3 regions of the Terrabacter sp. LjRoot27 genome follow, and region 1 is predicted to be linked to each of the others. Evidence: predicted binding sites of a transcription regulator. Region 1 holds the regulator's gene; each other region holds the start of a gene.
The links. The regulator HrcA, encoded in region 1, represses chaperone genes, less so after heat shock. The targets are predictions, from matches to a motif close to TTNGCACTCGNNNNNNNCGAGTGCNAA.
Positions count from the first base shown of each region.

Region 2: groES (co-chaperone GroES) is a predicted target of HrcA. The motif match lies at 1,446-1,472, and genes of this name have one in related genera.
Region 3: groL (chaperonin GroEL) is a predicted target of HrcA. The motif match lies at 945-971, and genes of this name have one in related genera.

Region 1 is NZ_CAXUSS020000001.1:1,842,928-1,845,192, forward strand. It holds gene ACSQ2D_RS08575 (DUF3097 domain-containing protein) at 1-697, opposite strand, end outside; gene hrcA (heat-inducible transcriptional repressor HrcA) at 859-1,902, shown strand; gene dnaJ (molecular chaperone DnaJ) at 1,985-2,265, shown strand, end outside.
Region 2 is NZ_CAXUSS020000001.1:3,346,916-3,349,180, forward strand. It holds gene groL (chaperonin GroEL) at 1-883, opposite strand, end outside; gene groES (co-chaperone GroES) at 997-1,293, opposite strand; gene ACSQ2D_RS15475 (THUMP-like domain-containing protein) at 1,532-2,265, shown strand, end outside.
Region 3 is NZ_CAXUSS020000001.1:973,347-975,611, forward strand. It holds gene ACSQ2D_RS04540 (hypothetical protein) at 1-380, shown strand, start outside; gene ACSQ2D_RS04545 (HIT family protein) at 442-867, shown strand; gene groL (chaperonin GroEL) at 1,092-2,265, shown strand, end outside.

The DNA of each region.
Region 1 (2,265 bases):
GCCACCGCTGCCAGCCGAGCCGCTCCGGGCGCACGGACTGCCACACGTCGACGTAGGGGTGGCCGAGGATCCGCACGTGCTGCGAGAGGCCCGGCAGGGCCTGGGCCTGGGCGACGATGCGGGCCTCCTTGGTGCCGGGGACGAGGTGGTCGACGAGCACGCCGAGGCGACGCCCGGGCCCCGGCTGGAACTCGGCGATGATGCCGGCGAGGTCGTCGACGCCGTCCATGAGCTCGACGACGACGCCCTCGACGCGCAGGTCGTCGCCCCAGACCTTCTCGACGAGCTCGGCGTCGTGGCGGCCCTCGACGTAGATCCTCGACCCGCTCGCGACGCGTGCCCGGGCGCCCTCGACGGCCACCGAGCCGCTCGCGGTGCGGGACGCGGCACGGCGCGCCTCGGCGAGGGCGGTGCCGGCGGCGGCCTGCGGGGGAGTGAGCGTCACCGGGGCACCGTCGACGAGGAAGCCGGGTCCGAGCGGGAACGCCTTCGTGCGTCCGCGCCGGTCCTCGAGGTGGACGACGTGCATGCCGCCCGCCTTCTCGACACGCACGACGGCGCCGACCCAGCCGGTCTCGACCTCCTCGACGACGAGGTCGGGCTCCGCCGGGGTCGGGGTCGACCGGCCGCGCCGTGGGGCACGCCAGTCGCCGTTGAGCACGTCGGAGCCGTAGCGATCGTTGGGGGACACGACCAGTGAGGGTATGCCGCCCGGTGGGCTCCCACGCAGCCGCCACGCGGGCGGGGGCGGTGGCGCCGCGACGGCATACGGTTGGATGAAATCGGAGATCCGCGAGGCACGTCGTAGACTTGGCACTCGTCGATCGAGAGTGCCAGACCCGTGAAGGAGGGGACGCGATGAGCGAGGACCGCCGGCTGATGGTGCTGCGCGCGATCGTGCAGGACTACGTCCAGACCTCCGAGCCCGTGGGCAGCCGGGCGCTCGTCGAGCGCCACCACCTCGGTGTGAGTGCCGCGACCGTGCGCAACGACATGGCCCTGCTCGAGGAGGAGGGCCTGATCCACGCGCCGCACACGTCGGCCGGGCGGGTGCCCACCGACGCGGGCTACCGCGTGTTCGTCGACCGCCTGAGCGCCGTCAAGCCCCTGGGCTCGGGCGAGCGCCGCGCGATCGGCCAGTTCCTCGAGGGAGCTGTCGACCTCGACGACGTCGTCGACCGCACCGTGCGCCTCCTGGCCAGCCTGACCCGCCAGGTCGCCGTCGTGCAGTACCCCTCGCTGACGCGGTCGACGGTGCGCCACATCGAGCTCGTGCCGATGGGGTCGTCGCACCTGATGATCGTGCTCATCGTCAACACCGGTCGCGTCGAGCAGCGCGTCGTCGACACCGGACGCGTGCTCTCCGACGGCACCGGTGAGGCACTCGTGGCCTCGATCCGCTCGCGCATCAACGAGGTGGCGGCCGGTGTGCCGTTCACCGTGGCCGCGACGCGGCTGCGGCGCCTCGTCGACGAGGCCGACGAGGCCGACCGCGCCGCCATGGAGGCCGTCGTGTCCGCGCTCGGCGACGCCCTCGTCGAGGAGCGCGAGGAGCGTGTCGTCCTCGCCGGGCAGGCCAACCTCGCGCGCGCCGGCAGCGACTTCCCGCGCACCATCGGGCCGATCCTCGAGGCGCTCGAGGAGCACGTCACCCTCCTGCGCCTGCTCGGCCAGCTCGGGGACGACCCCGACCTCGTCTCCGTGCGCATCGGCTCCGAGAACCCCGTGACCGGGCTCCAGTCGACGTCCCTCGTGTCGATGGGCTACGGCTCCGGAGCCGAGCGCGTCGCGAGCCTCGGGGTGCTCGGCCCGACCCGCATGGACTACCCCACGACGATGGCCTCGGTCCGCGCCGTCGCGCGCTACGTCTCCGAGATCCTCGACGAGAACCAGGCCACCTGACCCACCTGCACCACAGCGGCCAGTCCGCCGGCGCAGCGCCGCGCCGGAACCGAAAGCACCACGTACCAAAAGGAATCTCAGCTTGAACGACTACTACGCCGTCCTCGGGGTCTCGCGCGACGCGAGCCAGGAGGAGATCAAGAAGGCCTACCGTCGGCTCGCCCGCAAGCTGCACCCGGACGTGAACCCCGGCGCCGAGGCCGAGGAGGAGTTCAAGCGGGTCTCGCAGGCCTACGACGTCCTCTCCGACCCGCAGAAGCGCCAGTCCTTCGACATGGGTGCCGACCCGTTCGCCTCGGGCGGCGGCGCCGGTTTCGGTGCAGGACAGGGCTTCTCGTTCAGCGACGTCATGGACGCCTTCTT
Region 2 (2,265 bases), 1.5 Mb from region 1:
CGGTGAGGATGGCGAGGTCCTGGAGCATGGCCTTGCGGCGGTCGCCGAAGCCGGGGGCCTTGACGGCCGCGACGTTGAACGTGCCGCGGATCTTGTTGACGACGAGCGTCGAGAGGGCCTCGCCGTCGACGTCCTCGGCGATGATGAGCAGCGGCTTGCCGGACTGCACGACCTTCTCGAGGACCGGGAGCACCTCGGCGACCGAGGAGATCTTGCCCTGGTTGATGAGCACGTAGGCGTCCTCGAGGACGGTCTCCATGCGCTCGGTGTCGGTGACGAAGTAGGCCGAGAGGTAGCCCTTGTCGAACTGCATGCCCTCGGTGAACTCGAGCTCGGTCGCCGTCGTCGAGGACTCCTCGACGGTGATGACGCCGTCCTTGCCGACCTTGTCGAACGCCTCGCCGATGAGGCCACCGAGGGTGGCGTCCTGGGCGGAGAGCGTGGCGACGGAGGCGATCTCGTCCTTGCCGTCGACCTCGCGGGCGTTCTCGAGGAGGCGGTCGTTGACCGCGGTGACGGCCTTGTCCATGCCGCGCTTGAGCGCGGCCGGGGCGGCGCCGGCGGCGACGTTGCGCAGGCCCTCCTTGACCATGGCCTGGGCGAGCACGGTCGCGGTCGTCGTGCCGTCACCGGCGACGTCGTTGGTCTTGGTCGCGACCTCCTTGGCGAGCTGGGCGCCGAGGTTCTCGTAGGGGTCCTCGAGCTCGATCTCGCGGGCGATGGTCACGCCGTCGTTCGTGATCGTGGGGGCGCCCCACTTCTTGTCGATGACGACGTTGCGGCCCTTCGGGCCGAGCGTCACCTTGACGGCGTTGGCGAGCGCGTCAACGCCGCGCTCGAGCGACTTGCGGGCGGAGTCGTCGAACTCCAGCTGCTTGGCCATGGTGTTCCTTTGGCTCGGGTTGCTTTGCGGTTGCTGTGATTCGGTCGAACGAGACGCACCCCGGGGAGACCCCAGCGGGGCTCACCGGGGTGCGGTCACGGCATACGGCTGGGTCAGCCGACGATGGCGAGGACGTCGCGCGCGGAGAGGATCAGGAACTCCTCGCCGCCGTACTTGACCTCGGTGCCGCCGTACTTGCTGTAGATGACCTTGTCGCCGACCTTGACGTCGAGCGGGACGCGCTCGGTGCCGGTGTCGTTGAAGCGGCCGGGGCCGACAGCGAGGACCTCGCCCTCCTGGGGCTTCTCCTTGGCCGTGTCCGGGATGACGAGGCCGGATGCAGTGGTCTGCTCGGCCTCGAGGGACTTGACGACGATGCGGTCTTCGAGCGGCTTGATGGAAACCGACACGGTGGTGACCTTCCCTTCGGGACAGTCGGAAAACTGACTACGGACTGTGGGCTCTTCGAGGCTGGCCGCCGTCGCGGGGGTCGACCTCCCTCGAGGAGGGTGCTGGCACTTTCAGGTCGAGAGTGCCAACAAGATGAAATCTAGGTTTGTCATTAGCACTCGGTCAAGTCGAGTGCCAGATTCGTCGGCGCGCCGCGGCCCGGTCGGGCGCACCCACGGGCGCTGGCAGGATGAGTCCATGGACGCCGCCATGGTCGATCGCCTCTCCGCAGGTGAGGGCTGGGCGCTGCTCCAGTCGCTGCCTCCCTACGACGAGGACGGCTCGCTGCACCTGCAGGGTCGGCTGCGCGAGGCGGGCTTCGCGGCCGACCTCGTCGCGGCCGCCATGACCCAGTCGCGGCTGCGCTCGCGCGGTATCGAGAAGTTCGGTGACTTCGCCGCCGGCATGCTCTTCACCCCCGACGGCCTCGAGCAGTCGACGCGCCTCGCGATCGCCGCACGCCACGCGCACCGGTACGCCGCGGCCGGGGTCCGCGACGTCTACGACCTCGGCTGCGGGCTCGGCGCCGACGCGATGGCGTTCGCCGGCCTCGACCTCACGGTCCACGCCGTCGACGCCGACGACACGACCGCCCGCATCGCCGCGGTCAACCTGCGCCACTGGCCGTCCGCGCGGGTCACGCACGGGCTCGCCGAGGACGTACGCCTGCCGCAGGGTGAGGGCCGACGGCACCTCGGGCTGTGGCTCGACCCGGCCCGCCGCGTCACCGGGGTCGCCGACATCACCGGGCGCACCAAGCGCGTCTTCTCCCTCGACGCCATCTCGCCGTCGTGGTCCCAGGTCCTCGACTTCGCCGAGCAGGTCCCGGCGACGGGCGCCAAGCTCTCCCCCGCGTTCCCCCACGGGTCGGTCCCGTCGGGGGCCGAGGCACAGTGGACGTCGTGGCACGGCGAGGTGCTCGAGTGCGCGGT
Region 3 (2,265 bases), 870 kb from region 1:
GGCTGCCCGGCGGTGACTGGACGAGCACGACCTCGGACGACGGCTGGGGCTCGGCCGACACCTCCACTGCGGCGACCAGCTCGACCGCCGCGGAGACCGGGACCACCCGCCCCGGGACGACGCGGCCCCCGGCAACCGCCGTCGTCGAGCCGGCCTCCGACCCGACGTCGTCCGTGCCGACGACGTCGGCCCCTGCCCCGTCGTCGAGCCAGGCCACCACGGCCCCCGCGCCGAGCTCGACCGCGGGCCCGAGCCCGTCGTCGCGGCCCACGAAGGGCAACCCCAAGCCGAAGCCGACCTCGACGAAGAAGCCCACGCCGACGCCGAGCCCCTCGCCCACCTCGAGCGACGGCGGCTGCTTCCTGCTCGTCATCTGCTGACCCCACCTGCTGACGGGCGCTCGGCCCGGTCCGGCACGACGTGGCGTGGGAGCCTGTCGCCATGGACTGCGTCTTCTGCTCGATCGTGGCGGGGGAGGTGCCGGCCGACGTCGTGCTCGACGAGCCGGACCTCGTCGCCTTCCTCGACCGCCGGCCCGTCTTCAAGGGCCACGTCCTGCTCGTGCCGCGCCGGCACGTCGACACCCTGCTCGACCTGCCCGCAGACCTGCACGCCACCGTGCTCGGCGCCACCCAGCGCCTCGCCGCGGCGGTCGTCGAGTCGCTCGGCGCCCAGGGCACGTTCGTGGCGATGAACAACGTCGTGAGCCAGTCCGTGCCGCACCTGCACGTCCACGTCGTCCCGCGCACCAAGGGCGACGGCCTGCGCGGCTTCTTCTGGCCGCGGACGACCTACGCGTCGGAGCAGGAGTCCGCCGAGCACGCCGCCCGGATCGCCGCCGCGCTGGCGCCGGTCGCGGACGCCTGAGCCGAGCGGACGGCATACGCCCTCACCCGAGGCGGTCAGACGTTTGCACTCTCACCCCGAGAGTGCCAATAATGGCGTTAGCACTCTCCCTAGGGGAGTGACAGAAATGGGCCGTATGCCGAGGGGCTGGGTTCGCAGCTACATGAAGCTGGGGAGACCGGTCCCGTCCGTCGCGGGCGTCATGCGGGCCACCACCAACGATTCGCGTGGGAGGAACCACCCGAATGGCCAAGACCATTGCGTTTGACGAAGAGGCGCGTCGCGGGCTCGAGCGAGGAATGAACATCCTCGCCGACGCCGTCCGCGTGACGCTCGGCCCCAAGGGCCGCAACGTCGTCCTGGAGAAGAAGTGGGGCGCCCCCACGATCACCAACGACGGCGTCTCGATCGCCAAGGAGATCGAGCTCGACGACCCGTACGAGAAGATCGGCGCGGAGCTCGTCAAGGAAGTTGCCAAGAAGACCGACGACGTCGCCGGTGACGGCACGACGACGGCGACCGTGCTCGCCCAGGCGATGGTGAAGGAAGGCCTGCGCAACGTGGCCGCCGGCGCCAACCCGATGGCGCTCAAGCGCGGTATCGAGAAGGCCGTCGACGCCGTCACCGCGCGCCTGCTCGAGCAGGCCAAGGAGATCGAGACCAAGGAGCAGATCGCCTCGACCGCCAGCATCTCGGCGGCCGACGAGGAGATCGGTGGTCTCATCGCCGAGGCGATGGACAAGGTCGGCAAGGAAGGTGTCATCACCGTCGAGGACTCCAACACCATGGGCCTCGAGCTGGAGATGACGGAGGGGATGCGCTTCGACAAGGGCTACATCTCCGCCTACTTCGTCACCGACACCGAGCGCATGGAGGCCGTCCTCGACGACGCCTACGTGCTCGTCGCGAACTCCAAGATCGGCAACATCAAGGACCTCATCCCGCTCCTCGAGAAGGTCATGCAGTCGGGCAAGCCGCTGCTGATCATCGCCGAGGACATCGAGGGTGAGGCCCTCGCGACGCTCGTCGTGAACAAGATCAAGGGCACGTTCAAGTCGGTCGCCGTCAAGGCTCCCGGCTTCGGCGACCGCCGCAAGGCCATGCTCACCGACATCGCCATCCTCACCGGTGGCCAGGTCATCTCCGAGGAGGTCGGTCTCAAGCTCGAGAACGCCACCCTCGACCTGCTCGGCCGCGCTCGCAAGGTCGTCGTCACCAAGGACGAGACGACCATCGTCGAGGACGCCGAGGACCGCTCGCAGATCGAGGGCCGCATCGCCCAGATCAAGGCCGAGATCGAGAAGTCGGACTCCGACTACGACCGCGAGAAGCTCCAGGAGCGCCTCGCCAAGCTCGCCGGCGGCGTCGCCGTCATCAAGGCGGGCGCGGCCACCGAGGTCGAGCTCAAGGAGCGCAAGC